One region of the Nocardioides sp. WS12 genome, then DNA from elsewhere that is predicted to be linked to it. Evidence: riboswitches for the same ligand, from Rfam matches in the RefSeq annotation. Region 1 holds a riboswitch; the other holds the start of a gene.

Evidence for each region. Region 1 has a riboswitch for thiamine pyrophosphate ahead of thiE (thiamine phosphate synthase). Riboswitches for the same ligand answer to the same signal wherever they lie in the genome.
Region 2: linked by a shared signal. The riboswitch ahead of HRC28_RS04625 (thiamine ABC transporter substrate-binding protein) and the one ahead of thiE (thiamine phosphate synthase) in region 1 are both predicted to bind thiamine pyrophosphate.

Annotation. Positions count from the first base shown of each region.
Region 1 covers NZ_CP053928.1:4,683,064-4,690,241, forward strand. Annotated here, with positions in the region: gene thiC (phosphomethylpyrimidine synthase ThiC) at 1-1,525, opposite strand, end outside; gene HRC28_RS22595 (bifunctional hydroxymethylpyrimidine kinase/phosphomethylpyrimidine kinase) at 1,522-2,193, opposite strand; gene HRC28_RS22600 (thiamine phosphate synthase) at 2,190-2,753, opposite strand; gene HRC28_RS22605 (thiazole synthase) at 2,750-3,529, opposite strand; gene thiS (sulfur carrier protein ThiS) at 3,526-3,732, opposite strand; gene HRC28_RS22615 (FAD-dependent oxidoreductase) at 3,710-4,747, opposite strand; gene thiE (thiamine phosphate synthase) at 4,753-5,355, opposite strand; TPP riboswitch at 5,354-5,463, opposite strand; gene HRC28_RS22625 (FAD-dependent oxidoreductase) at 5,429-6,568, opposite strand; gene HRC28_RS22630 (choice-of-anchor P family protein) at 6,793-7,178, shown strand, end outside.
Region 2 covers NZ_CP053928.1:1,000,000-1,007,177, forward strand. Annotated here, with positions in the region: gene HRC28_RS04600 (NADH:flavin oxidoreductase) at 1-163, shown strand, start outside; gene HRC28_RS04605 (diacylglycerol kinase) at 185-1,288, shown strand; gene HRC28_RS04610 (SDR family oxidoreductase) at 1,290-2,147, shown strand; gene HRC28_RS04615 (MBL fold metallo-hydrolase) at 2,157-3,227, shown strand; gene HRC28_RS04620 (hypothetical protein) at 3,231-5,240, opposite strand; TPP riboswitch at 5,298-5,405, shown strand; gene HRC28_RS04625 (thiamine ABC transporter substrate-binding protein) at 5,401-6,474, shown strand; gene HRC28_RS04630 (ABC transporter permease subunit) at 6,471-7,178, shown strand, end outside.

The DNA of each region.
Region 1 (7,178 bases):
AGAAGTGGGCGGTCTTCGCGTTCTCGGCAGGCAGGGTCTCGTCGTGGAACTCCTCGGCCGTGACGGGGTCGAGGGACAGGGCGAACTGGTCGCGCCAGCGGAACTCGAAACGGGCCTTCGACAACGCGTCGTCCCAGTCCCGGGCGCCCGGGTGGCCCTTGGCCAGGTCGGCGGCGTGGGCGGCCAGCTTGTAGGTGATGACGCCGGTCTTGACGTCGTCGCGGTTCGGCAGGCCGAGGTGTTCCTTGGGCGTGACGTAGCAGAGCATCGCCGTGCCGTGCATGGCGATCGTCGCGGCGCCGATGGCGGAGGTGATGTGGTCGTAGCCGGGCGCGATGTCGGTGGCGAGGGGGCCGAGCGTGTAGAACGGCGCGCCGTGGCACCAGTCCTGCTGGAGCCGGACGTTCTCCTCCACGAGGTGCAGCGGGACGTGTCCGGGGCCTTCGACCATCACCTGGACGTCGTACTCCCAGGCGCGTTTCGTCAGCTCGGCAAGGGTCCTGAGCTCCGAGAACTGTGCTTCGTCGTTGGCGTCGGCGGTCGATCCGGGGCGGAGTCCGTCGCCGAGGGAGAAGCTGACGTCGTACTGGCGGAAGATCTCGCAGAGCTCGTCGAAGTGGGTGTAGAGGAAGTTCTCCTCGTGGTGGGCCAGGCACCAGCCGGCCATGATCGATCCGCCGCGGCTGACGATGCCGGTGACCCGGCGTGCGGTCATGGGGACGTAGCGCAGCAACACACCGGCGTGGACGGTCATGTAGTCGACGCCCTGTTCGCACTGCTCGATCACGGTGTCGCGGAAGATCTCCCAGGTGAGTTTGTCGGCCTCGCCGTTGACCTTCTCGAGGGCCTGGTAGATCGGCACGGTGCCGATGGGCACGGGGCTGTTGCGGATGATCCACTCGCGGGTGGTGTGGATGTCGTCGCCGGTCGACAGGTCCATGACCGTGTCGGCGCCCCACGTGATGGCGTGGGTGAGCTTGTCGACCTCTTCGGCGATGCTGCTGGTGACGGCGGAGTTGCCGATGTTGGCGTTGATCTTCACGAGGAACCGCTTGCCGATGATCATCGGCTCGGACTCCGGGTGGTTCACGTTGGCGGGGATGATTGCGCGGCCGGCGGCGACCTCGCTGCGGACGAGTTCGACGTCGCACTGCTCGCGCGCGGCGACGTACCGCATCTCCTCGGTGATGGTGCCGGCGCGCGCGTAGGCCATCTGGGTGACGGTGGCACCGGTCGAGACCCGCGGTGCCCGGCGCTCGCCCTGCCACTCGCCCACGGCCTCGCCGCGGCGCAGCGCCGAGCGGCCGTTGTCGAGCAACTGGGTCTCGCGGCCGTCGTACGACGCCGTGTCGCCGCGGGCCTCGATCCATGCCGAACGCAAGGGCGCCAGGCCGCGTTCGGGTTCGGAGCCGGGGCCTTCGGTGCAGTACCGGTCGAAGGTGTCGCCGTTGGTGAGCGCGACCCGGGTGAACGGGACGGCGAGGTCGCCGACCTCGATGCGGGTGTGGGCGGGGTGGACGGTCATGAGTGTTCTCCTTGGATGTGAGCGACCGGCCCTCGGCCGCGGCCGAGGGTCCAGTTCTTGCCGAGATGAAGCTGTTGAGAGACGTACGCCGCGGCACGCTCGGCCGCGATCGGGATGGTGGCGCCGTGTGCAAGATGGGCGGCGAGGGCGCTGCTGTGGGTGCATCCGGTGCCGTGGTCGTTGGTGGTGTCGATGTCGCCACCACGCGTCACGATCACGCCGGCGTGGTCGGGCTCTCCGAGAGCAAGGAACTCTTCCTCGTTGGGGGTGATCACCGTCGCGACCGGAAGCAGGTGCTGGCGGTAGGCCTGCACGACGGAGTCGTCGGCGAGGACTGCGCCCGAGGTCGCGACCAGCACCGGGTCGACGACCAGGATCCGTCCGGCGCAGCGCTCCGCGACGAGCCGGACCACCTCGGGGGTGCCGAGCATTCCGGTCTTCACCGCGACCGGGTCGAGGTCCTCGAGCACCGCATCGAGTTGGGCGGCCACGACGTCGAGCGGCACCGGGTGGATCGCGCGGACCCCGGTCGTGTCCTGGGCGGTGACGGCGGCGACCACGCAGGCGCCGTGCACACCGAGCGCCGCGAAGGTGGTCAGGTCCGCCGCGATGCCGGCGGCCCCGCCGGAGTCGGTCCCGGCGATGGTGAGGACGACGGGTGGGTTCATGGCGCCACCGCTCGCAGCAGATCGGCCACGACGGCTGCCGGATCGTCGGCCCGCATCACGGCGCCCATCACCGCGACGCCGTACGCACCGGCCTTGCGGGCTTGCTCGGCGTTGTCCGGCGTCACGCCGCCGAGCGCATAGATCGGGACGGAGTGGCCCGTGAACGCGCCGTCGGACAACGGCGGACCATAGCCGGGCTTGCTCTCCGTCCATGTGTACGGCGACAAGGTGGCCCACCAGGCGCCATCGCTCGCCGCACGGGCGACGTCGGTCCGGCTGTGGCACGAACGACCCCAGCGCAGCGCCTGGCCGGGTCGGGAGGCGCTCGCCGGCAGGTGGAGTCCCACCGTCCGCAGGAGTGGCCGGTGGGCGGCGATCACCTCGAGAGCGGCACTGCGGGCGGTGTCCGCGATCTCCTGGCGTTCGTCGTCGGGGAGGTCGGTCTCGCGGAGGACGACGCGGGTGAGCCCTGCCGCGGCGGCTTCGCGGAGGACGTCGTCGAGCGTGCGTCCGGGCGGAACGAGGGTCCGGTCGGTCAGCAGGAGCAGTCGGGCGGTCATCCGATCCGCCCTGCCATCGGGCTGGACGCGCGGGCCGTCGCCTGCCGCGGGATCCGTCCGGCCTGTCGGGCGAGCCGACCAGCGTCCACGCCGAGGCGCAGGGCGCGGGCCATGGCGATCGGGTCGTCGGCGCGGGTGACAGCCGTGGCCGCCAGGACTGCGTCGCAGCCGAGCTCCATCGCGAGCGCGGCGTCACTGGCGGTACCGACTCCGGCGTCGAGCACCACGGGCACGTCGACGGCCGCGCGGACGGCCTCGATGGCGTGCGGATTGAGCACGCCGAGGCCCGAGCCGATCGGCGATCCGAGCGGCATCACCGCAGCACAGCCGGCATCGACGAGTCGGCGGGCGATGACGGGGTCGTCGGTGCAGTACGGCAGGACGGTGAATCCGCGACGGACCAGTTCGGCAGCAGCGTCGAGGAGTTCGACGACATCGGGGAGCAGCGATCGCTCGTCGCCGATCACCTCGAGCTTGACCCAGCTCGTCTCGAGCGCTTCGCGCGCGAGTTCCGCGGTGATCACCGCTTCCCGCGCCGAGAGGCATCCGGCAGTGTTGGGCAGCAGGCGAACGCCCGCGTCCCGCACTGCCGCGAGCAGGCCGCCGTCGGCGACCGACGAGGTGCGCCGGATCGACACCGTGACCAGGGCGGGTTGGGCGGCCGCCAGGATCGGAGCAACGAGAGCGACCTGCGGAAGCCCCCCGGTGCCCAGGAAGAGCCGCGAGGACAGGGCTTCTCCGGCGATGACCAGGTCATCGCTGGCTGGGGTGGTCATCCGCCCTGCACCGCCGCCACGACGTCGACCACGTCACCCTCGACGAGCACCCAGCCGGCCCAGTCCCCGCGCGGCACCACTTCTTCGTTGACGGCGACGGCAATGCCGTGGGGGCGCGGATCGTCGAAGCGGATCGTGAGCAGGTCCGCCACGGTCGCGCGGTCCTCCAGGGTCGTTGCCTCACCGTTGTGCGTGATGGTCATGCCGTTCCTTTCCTTGCAGGGTGCATCCCGTGGTGAACCGCCGCGGATCGACCGAGGGGTCGACCGGGGCGCCGTCGAGGTGGTCGGCCACGAGGCGGGCCGTGAGGGGAGCCAGGAGCACGCCGTGCCGGAAGTGGCCCGCAGCGAGAAGGACCCCGTCGACGCCACTGGCACCGATGAGGGGGCGCCCATCCGCGGTGGTGGGCCGGTCACGAGCCGTCGACTCGATGAGCTCGGCGCGATCCAGCCCGGGCCACAGGGCGCGCGCAGCGGTGAGCAACCGGTGGACGCCACCGGCGGTCACCACGGGAGGTACCGAGTGCTCCTCGGAGGTGGCGCCGACCACGACCTCACCGTTGCCGCGCGGCACCAGGTAGATCGGCTCACCGCCAACCCAGCCGCGCACGGTGTGCGTCGGCGGGTCGTCGGCACGGACGCGGAGGATCTCGCCGCGCACGCCACGGACCAGTCCGGTCCACGGTTTCGGAAGACGGGCACCCGTGGCGACGACCGTGACGTCCGCGCCCCCGGGATCGCGGGACACCACAGGGATGCGGGAGAGCAGCGCCCCGCAGACCGCCCGCGGATCGACACTCATCTCCCCCGCAAGCAGGGCCGCACCCGCGACCCGCGCCAACACCGGCTCGCACGCCCGCACCGCCACACGGTCCAGCAGCGTCGCCCCGCCACCCAGGCCACCGACCAGCGACACCTGCCGTTCGACCTGCTGGAGGTCCCCGGCGTCGTACCCGACAAGAAGGGTGGGGTCGGCCCGCAGTTCCACGCCGAGTCGGCCGGCCAGGGCAGGCCACAGCGCCAGGGACGCCGTACCCAGCCGGAGGATCTCCTCCTCCCCGTGCCAGACCTCGGCTGCCGGGCTCAACATCCCCGCGGCTGCGTACGACGCCCCGCTGGCCGGGTGCGGATCGACAACCGTCACCGTGTGCCCGCGGCGGATCAGTTCGTCGGCGACGGTCAGGCCGATGATGCCGGCGCCCAGGACGGTGACGCGCATGCCGTTCACCCGATGGCCGCGAGGAGCTCCTCTGCTGCCACGACGGGATCGGGTGGGTGCCAGATGCCGCCGATCACGGCGACGCCGGCCGCGCCAGCTGCGAACACGTCGGCAGCACCGGACGCGGTGATCCCCCCGATCGCGATCACCGGCAACCGACCCACGACGCTCCGCAGGCCCGTCGTCCCGAGCGGTTCGGGCAACCCGGCCTTGCTCGTCGTGGCGAACACCGGGCCGACGCCGGCGTAGTCGGCACCTTCCGCTGCTGCGGTCTCGACATCGGCGAGGGACCGGCAGGTCGCACCCAGGAGCAGGCCGGGAGCGAGGGAGCGGGCGACCGCGACCGGCAGGTCACCGGACCCGAGGTGCGCACCGTCGGCGCCCGCCGCGATGGCCACGTCGACGCGGTCGTTCACGATGACGGTCGCTCCGACCGGGCGGACGGCCGCGATGACGGTCCGGGTCAGCTCGATCAGCCGGCGGGCGTCGTACGCCTTCGACCGGACCTGGAATCCGTCGACGCCGAGCTCGGCCAGGCGGGTCAGGACCGAGAGGTCGTCGTGTTCGGAGACGAGGCAGGTGATCCTCGGGACCGTTGAAAAGCGCATGGGCTGCTCCTTCTCTTCCTTCGCCGGTATGAGCCGGATCAGGTTCGACGGTCGGAGCAGCTTCAGCTCCCTCTCAGCCCGCTGCTGCGGACTCCCGTGGGATGGATGTCGCAGACGATAGCCGACCGTCGAGTTCCGCCAGATGGCGGCGTACGGCGACGGCGGCCGCACGCCCGGCGCGGTTGCCCCCGATGGTGCTGGCCGAGGGCCCGTAGCCCACCAGGTGCACGCGGGGGTCGCGCTCGACCGTGGTGGCCGTCTGGACATCGGCGCCGGTCTGCAGCAGCGCGATCCCGCCGAGCTCGCTGCGCAGGTGCAGCGGCGCGAGGTGCGCGACGGCCGGTCGGAAGCCGGTGGCCCACAAGATCACGTCCACGGGTTCGAAGGTGCCGTCGGCCCAGCGCACGCCGTCGGGCTCGATCCGGGCAAACATCGGGCGGCGCCGTTCGTAGGCGCCCAGCCGCGCGGCCTCCTGCTCCTGTGGGCGCAGGCCGAGCCCGGTCACGCTCACGACGCTGGCCGGCGGCAGGCCGGCCCGCACGCGCTTCTGGACCAGCTCGATCGCATCGCGACCAGAACGCTCGTCCCAGTCCGAGCGCCACACGGGCGGACGCCGGGTCGCCCAGAGCACGTCGGTCCGCGGTGCGAGTTCGCCGATGAACTGCACCGCCGACGCGCCACCGCCCACGACCAGCACCCGCTTGCCGTCGAAGTGCTCGGGGCCGGGGTAGTCGACGGTGTGCAGTTGCTCGCCGCGGAACGACTCCGCACCGGGGTAGTACGGCAGGAACGGTTGGGTCCACGTGCCCGTCGCGTTGATCAGGGTGCGGGTCCACCAGGTCCGCGCTCCCGCGTGCACGCCGAGCAAGTCGCCTTCGGATGTCACCCGGTCCACCCGGACCGGACGGACGACCGGCAGCCCGCGCTCCGCCTCGTAGCGCGCGAACCAGTCGGGCAGGACCGCATTCGCCCGATCGCTCGAGCCGCCGGGCGCTGCAGCGTCAGGCAGGTCGGCGACGCCGTGGACGTCCTGCATGCTCAGCGAGTCCCACCGGTGCTGCCACGCTCCGCCGGGCTGCGCGTTGGCGTCCAGCACGACGTGGTCGAGGCCCAGGCGAGCCAGGTGGTACGACGCCGACAGGCCGGCCTGGCCTGCTCCGATCACCACGACGTCGTACACCTTCACGGTGGTGGAACAGCCGGCCCCGTCCATCTATGCCGCCGCTGTGCCGCCCGCTGTGCCGTCCGCGATGAGAACCCCGGTTACCAACCGTGACCTTCTATGGCTAACCTTCGTTAAATCTGCGGAAAGTACTCGGATTTCCTCCCGAACAGGCGGAGAGTTACCTCCAAAGCTTGCAACTCAATACTTGTCATCAATGGGAATGGGGTCCCGTGAACACGCGGAAGATTGTCTCTGTAGTCACCTTCGCCCTCATGGGCGCGGGCTTGACGCTCACGCCTACGACGGCGCAAGCCGCTGAAAATGTGGTCTGGAGTTACGCAGCCAGCACAGGCGGAACGTACGTCAAGGTCCAGGACAGCTTGGTCAACTCTGACCTCACGGCCCAGTCCTCGGTCACCGGAGGCGCGAAGTCGTCCTCCTCCAAGAACAGCACTGCTGCTGCGAACGTCGCTGGCCTGCTCTCGGTCGGCGCCATCGAAACCAGCACCAGCGCGAACGTCAACACGGTCGCGAAGACCACGACGCTCAACGGCTGGGCACGCACGGCCAAGGTCGACCTGCTCGGTGGCCTGATCCGGGTCGACGCCCTCACGACGACGATCTCCACGGTCGGTCGCGCGGACGGCACCGCCTCGCA
Region 2 (7,178 bases), 1.5 Mb from region 1:
GCTGCGCGAGCCGGACCTGGTCAACCGGCTCCGGGCCGGCACGGCGACCCAAGGGATCTGCATCCACTGCAACCGGTGCATGCCCACGATCTACTCCGGCACGCGGTGCCCGGAGTGGGGCCCGGGCGAAGCGATTCCCGTCGCGGCCCTTCCCCAGAACTAGAACCTGTTCTAGATTGACCGCATGTCACAGGTCATCCCCGAGAAGCCGCTGCGTGTCGTCGTCTGGTCGACAGGCACGATCGGCCGGCACGCCATCGCCGGCGTCGACGCCCACCCCGACCTCGAGCTGGTCGGTGTCTGGACATCGACGGCCGCCAAGCACGGCAAGGACGCCGGCGAGCTCGCCGAGCTCGGTCGCGAACTCGGCGTCAAGGCGACCACCGACCGCGATGAGCTGATCGCGCTGCGCCCGGACTGCATCGTGCACGGCGCGATGACCGACGACCGGCTCTTCGAGTCGATCGAGGACCTCACCGGCTTCATCCGCGACGGCGTCAACGTCGTGTCCTCCGGGCCGGTCATCCTGCTGCACAACGAGGGCACCCTGCCCGCCGAGATGATCGACGCGATCGATGAGGCCGGCCGCCAGGGCAACGCCAGCCTGCACGTCAACGGCATCGACCCCGGCTTCGCGAACGACGTGCTGCCGCTGGTGATGACGAGCCTCAGCCAGCGCATCGACCACATCAAGGTCAGCGAGATCGCCGACTACTCCACCTACTACCAACCCGTCGTCATGAAGGACATCTTCGGGTTCGGGCAGCCGATGGACACCCGCCCGATGCTGTGGGAGTCCGGCATCCTGAGTACGGCGTGGGGCCCGGTCGTGCGCGTCATCGCCGCGGGACTTGGCGTCACCCTGGATGAACCGCTGGTCGAGGAGGTCACCCGCCGCCCCGCCCCGCGCTCGGTCAAGACCCACTCGGTCGATGTCGAGGAGGGCACCATGGGATCGGTGCTGTTCCGCGTGATCGGCACGGTCGACGGCGTCCCGCGGGTCACCCTCGAGCACGTCACCCGCACCGACGCCGAGGCCGAACCGGAATGGCCACGTCCGCACGAGGGCGACGGTTGCTACCGGATCGAGATCACCGGCGAGCCCTGCATGAAGGTGGAGTTCACCCACCACGGCGAGCACGGCGACCACAACGTCTCCGGGATGATCATCACCGCCCAGCGCCTGATCAACGCGGTGCCGGCTGTCGTTGCCGCCCGGCCCGGACTGCTGACCGCGCTGGACCTGCCGCTCGTCACCGGCCGCGGACTCGTCAAGGTCGGTGATTGAGGTGCGACCGGAGGGAGCCTCGAAATCCATCCTGGACCGCTTCACGATCACCGACCACGTCGCCGTCGTCACCGGTGCCGGCCGGGGCATCGGCGCCGCCACCGCAATCGCGCTGGCGGAGGCCGGCGCCGACGTCCTCATCTCCTCGCGCACCGACTCCCAGCTCAAGGAGGTCGCGGCCCGGATCGAGGCCGTCGGGCGCCGCGCGGTCGTCGTACCAGCGAACCTTGCGCACACCGATGAGGTGGCCGGGCTCGCCCAAGCGGCGTACGACGCCTTCGGCCGTCTCGACATCGTCGTCAACAACGTCGGCGGCACGATCCCGAACGCCTTCCTCGACACGGATGTGGCGTACCTGGAGGAGTCCTTCCACTTCAACGTCGCCACCGCGCATGCGCTGAGCCGCGCCGCGGTCCCGCTGATGCTGGCCTCGGCCGGCGAGGGACGCCAGAAGTCGATCACCTCGATCAGCTCGATGATGGGTCGTACGGCGGCCCGCGGTTACCTCGCGTACGGCGTCGCGAAGGCCGCGCTCGCGCACTGGACGCGGCTCGCGGCAACCGACCTCTCCCCGAACATCCGCGTCAACGGGGTCTATGTCGGTTCGGTGATGACCAGTGCCCTGGAGTTCGTCGCGGGCGTGCCCGAGATGAAGCAGCAGATGGAGGAGGCCACGCCGCTCGGTCGCATCGGCGAGGCCGAGGACATCGCGGCGGCAGTGCTCTACCTGTCCTCCCGCGCCGGCCAGTTCGTGACCGGAAAACTGCTCGAGGTCGACGGCGGCATCCAGGAGCCGAACCTCGACCTCAACCTGCCCGATCTGGTCCCCAGTGGAGCGACTTCAACGACCCCTTCCTAAGGTGACCTCATGACCACGGGAGGGATCGCCACCGGCCACGCCATTTCACCGGACTCCGGCGAGCACTGGGCGAACGAGGGTGCCTGGCAGGTCGCCGACGGCATCTACCGGATTCCGTTGCCGTTGCCGATGGACGCCCTCAAGGCGATCAACGTGTACGTCGTCGAGGGAGACGATGGACTCACCCTGATCGACGGCGGCTGGTCGATCCCGGTGGCGCGCGAGTTGCTCGACAAGAGCCTCCGGTCGATCGGCTCGGGTTTCGGTGACATCCGCCGGTTCCTGGTCACCCACGTGCACCGCGACCACTTCACGATGGCCAACGTGCTCGGTCAGGAGTTCGGCGCGGAGGTGTCGCTCGGCATCGATGAGAAGCCGGCGCTCGAGCTGCTGCAACGGGCGGCCCGGGCGGAGATGGGGGAGAGCCCGTTCCTCGCGGTCCTGCGGACTGCCGGCGCCGAAGAGATCGCCCAGGAGTGGGAGGCCGGCCACGACGGCGAACTGCCGAACGCAGCCGACTGGCAGTTCCCCGATGTCTGGCTGGAGGGCGACCGGTCCTTTGCGATCGGTCAGCGCACGATCGACGCCGTCCACACCCCCGGTCACACGCCGGGCCACTACGTCTACGCCGACCAGGTCGAGGGCGTCCTGTTCGCGGGCGACCACGTGTTGCCCACGATCACCCCGTCGATCGGCTTCACCGTGCCGCCGGCCGACCAACCGCTGGGGCAGTTCATGGCCTCGCTGGCCAAGGTGCGTGGCCTGCCCGACCTGCGCATCCTTCCCGCGCACGGTCCGGTCGCCCCGTCGTCGTACGACCGGGTGGATGAACTGCTGGCCTTCCACGAAACTCGCCTGGACCAGTGCCTGGCCTCGCTGCGAGCCCGCGGCGAGGTGTCGTCGATCGTCGTGGCGCGCGACCTCGGCTGGACTCGGCACGAGCACGCCTTCGACACTCTCGACATCTTCAGCCAGGGCATGGCGGCGATGGAGACCAAGGCCCACCTCGACCTGCTTGTCGCGCGCGGCCAGGCCACGGAGGCCGATCACGCCGACGGGGTCCTGTACCTCGCGACCTGACGGTCAGCGCAGTACTTCGAGGAGCGATGCGTGGTCGTCGGTCCAAGCCTGGTCGGCCGTGCCGGTCAGCGGCGCCCAGTTCGACTCCGCGACGAGGGTGTCCGCCAGACCGCCTTCGGGGCTCAGTGCGATCCAGCCCGATCGGACGCCGAGGGGCTTGCTGCCGCCCTCGCCGACGGCTGCGTGCCAGCCCAGCCGCTGCGCGGCGCCCGCGACCACCGGTGCGAGGTCGAAGTACAGGTTGCTGATGTGGACGACGATGGAGCCGCCGTTGCGGATGCGGGTCGCGTACTCGGCGAAGGCCTCGGCGGTCAGCAGGTGCACCGGGATGGCGTCCGAGCTGAAGGCGTCGAGGACCAGCAGGTCGGTCGTGGAGGGGGCGAGCTCGGCGACGCGCCGCCGTCCGTCGCCGGCCGTGGTCTCCACGGTTGCAGCTGAGTCGGCCAGGAACGTGAAGTAGCGCTGGTCGCTCGCGATCCGCACGACTTCGGGGTCGATCTCGATGAACCGGATTGTTTGCCCCGGAAGGCCGTAGGCGGCGATGGTGCCTGTCCCGAGGCCGACGGCCGTGATGTCGACGAGGTCCTTGCCGACCGTGTCGAACACGTCGCCGAGCGGGCCGTTGCGGGCGTAGTAGCTGGTCGGCTCCGAGCGCTCGTCGGGCTTGCGGGACTGGAAGCCGTGCACGGTCGTTCCGTGGGCGAGCTCGACCCGATCGTCGTGCTGGACGACGAGGTAGGAGCCGTAGAAGGTGCGAGACCTGGCCAGCACCTCTCCGCGGGGCAGGGAGATGAACGCGCCGATGGCGAGCACGGTGGTCATGCCGAGGGCAATCCAGCGCGTGGCTCCCAGCGCGAGCCACAACAGGGGCACGCCGGCCAGCACGAGTGTGTACTCGATGACCCGGTCGAAGAGCAGGGGCGCGAGCAGTCCGTTGAACAGGCCGCCGAGCGCACCGCCGATCGACACCACGACGAAGAACAGGGTCAGGTGGTCGGCCGCGGGCCGGTCCGCGGCGAGCAGCGCGTGCGCCACGTACGCGACCACCGCGAGCAGGGCGAGGTGGACCAGGACGGTCACCGGGAGCGGCAGGGTGCGCTCGACGAGGGTCAGGGCCCGGGTCACGATCACCAGAACGATGGCGACGGCTGCCGCGGTGCCCGGTCGTTTGCGCCCGGTTCCCGCGAAGGCGATCACGAAGGTGGCGAGGTAGATCGCCAGGGGCACCACCCACAGCAGCGGCACCGGCGCGACGTCCGTCGTCAGGTGCGTGGTCACGCCGAGCATCAGTGAGGACGGCAGGAACGCGAGCGCCAGCCAGATCAGCATCCGGCGTACGGCGGGCCGCTGAGAGTGCTGGGCAGGCGCAGCAGCACGTCGATGTCCCCGGAAGGCGACCAGGCCGCAGGCGGCCACCAGGGCGAGGAAGCCCACGAACGCCCACGACCATGCCGAGCGCTGCGTGCCGAGGGACAAGTGAGGCTCGACCACGAACGGGTAGGCCAGCAGGCCGACGAAGCTGCCCACGTTGCTCGCGGCGTAGAGGAAGTAGGGGTCGTCGGCGCGGGGAACGTCCAGCCAGGAGTACCACCGTTGCAGGACCGGCCCCGTCGTCGTGAGTACGGCGAACGGCAGGCCGATCATCACCAGCAACGTGCGGAGCAGCCAGAAGACCGGCGACGACTCCGGGGTCGCGTCGGACGGCAGCGCGAGCGGCAGGACGAGCAGGGGAAGCAGCAGAAACGGGGCGAGCGTGAGCGGCTGCCCGCGCGGGCCCAGGCGCGAGGTCAGATGGACGAACACGTAGCCGAGCAGCAGCACGACCTGGAAGAACAAGGTGCACGTCGCCCACACGCTGGCCGCGCCGCCGTACGACGGCAGCAGCATGCGGGCCGCCATCGGCTCGACGAGGAACAAGAGCGCGGCGCCGGTGAAGGCAGTGACGGTGTAGAGGACAGCGATCGGGTGGGTGCGGACTGCCGAGGCCTTGCCGCGCGCGATCACCGTTGTCACCGCGCCACCCTAGGGCGGACCGGCACCGGTCCGGATCGTCCGATCGGTTACCTTCTGTGGGTACGACAGGGGAGCACCGAATCGGTGCTGAGAGTGCGGATCCGCCGCAGACCCTCCGAACCTGCTCCGGTTAAGACCGGCGAAGGGAGTCATCTTCATCATGCGTGCGCGCATTCACGTCACTCGGGTCATCGGTGTCGCAGCGGTGGCGCTGGTCGCCTCCGGCTGCTCGCTCATCAGCAGTGAGAACGACGGCGAGACCGGAGCCACCGACAAGAGCGTCACCCTCGTTGCCCACGAGTCCTTCGCCCTGCCCGACGAGATGGTCGCGGCGTTCGAGAAGGAGTCCGGCTACACCCTCGAGATCAGCAAGCTCGAGGATGCCGGTGCGCTCACCAACCAGTTGGTCCTCACCAAGGACGACCCGGTCGGCGACGTCGTGTTCGGTGTCGACAACTCGTTCGCCACGCGCGCCATCGACGAGGGCGTCTTCGCGTCGTACGCGCCGACGCTGCCCGCGGGTGCCGAGAAGTTCGAACTCGAGGGCGACGACGATGACGCGCTGACCCCGATCGACAACGGCAACGTGTGTGTCAACGTCGACAACGCGTGGTTCAGGAAGAACGGCATCGCTGCCCCGACCAGCCTCGCGGACCTGACCGAGCCGGCCTACAAGGACCTGTTCGTGATCCCGGGCGCCAGCACCAGTTCGCCTGGCCTGGCCTTCCTGCTCGCCACGATCGAGGAGTACGGCGACGAGTGGCCCAGCTACTGGGAGGACCTGGTCGCCAATGGCGCGAAGGTCGTCAAGGGCTGGTCGGACGCGTACTTCACCGACTTCACCTTCTCCGGTGGCGACCGCCCGATCGTCGTGTCCTACGACTCCTCGCCCGCCTTCACGCTCAACAAGGCCGGCACGAAGTCGACGACGAGCGCGCTGCTCGACAACTGCTTCGAGCAGGTCGAGTACGCCGGCATCCTCAAGGGTGACGAGGACGACGAGACCAACGTGGCTGGTGCCGAGGCCGTCATCGACTGGCTGCTGAGCCCCGAGGTGCAGGCCGCACTGGCTCCCTCGATGTACGTCTTCCCGGTCGCCGACGGCATCGAACTGCCGGCCGAGTGGGCCACCTTCGCGAAGCGCCCCGAGGGCACGGACCAGGTCGCTCCGGCCGAGATCGCCAGCGAGCGCCAGGCGTGGCTGGAGGAGTGGAACGAGATCATCTCCCGATGACCTCCTCCGCCGGGACAGGCCGCAAGGCAGCGTTCGCGCTGCTTGCTGCCGTCCCGGTGGTCGTTTTCGCGGTGTTCTTCGTGCTGCCGGTCGGCGCGATGCTCGGGCGTGGCCTGTGGCCCGAGGGCCGCTTCGATCCGGGAGCCGTGGTCGACGTACTCCAGCGACCCCGGACGGGGCGGGTGCTGTGGTTCACCGTCTGGACGAGCACGGTCGCGACCGCCATCGCTGTCTTGCTGGGAGTCCCGGCCGCGTATGTCCTGCACCGGTTGCGGTTCCGGGGCCGCGCGCTGGTGAGGGCGGCGCTGTTGGTGCCGTTCGTGCTGCCCACGGTGGTCGTCGGCCTCGCGGTTCGTGAGCTGATCTCGTCGTCCGGGCCGCTCGGCTTCCTGGGTCTCGACGGCAGCCCGGTGGCGATCCTGATCGGCCTGGTGTTCTTCAACGTCGCGGTCGTCATCCGCACCGTGGGCGTGGCGTGGGAGGGCCTCGACCGCCGACCGGGGGAGGCCGCCGCGGCGCTGGGCGCCTCGCCGTGGCAGGTGTTCCGCACCGTGACCTTCCCCGCGCTCCGACCGGCGATCGTCTCCGCGGCCAGCGTGGTCTTCCTGTTCTGCGCCACCGCGTTCGGTGTCGTGCTGGTGCTCGGCGGCGTGAAGTACTCGTCGGTCGAGACCGAGATCTACCTGCTCACCGCGGACCTGCTC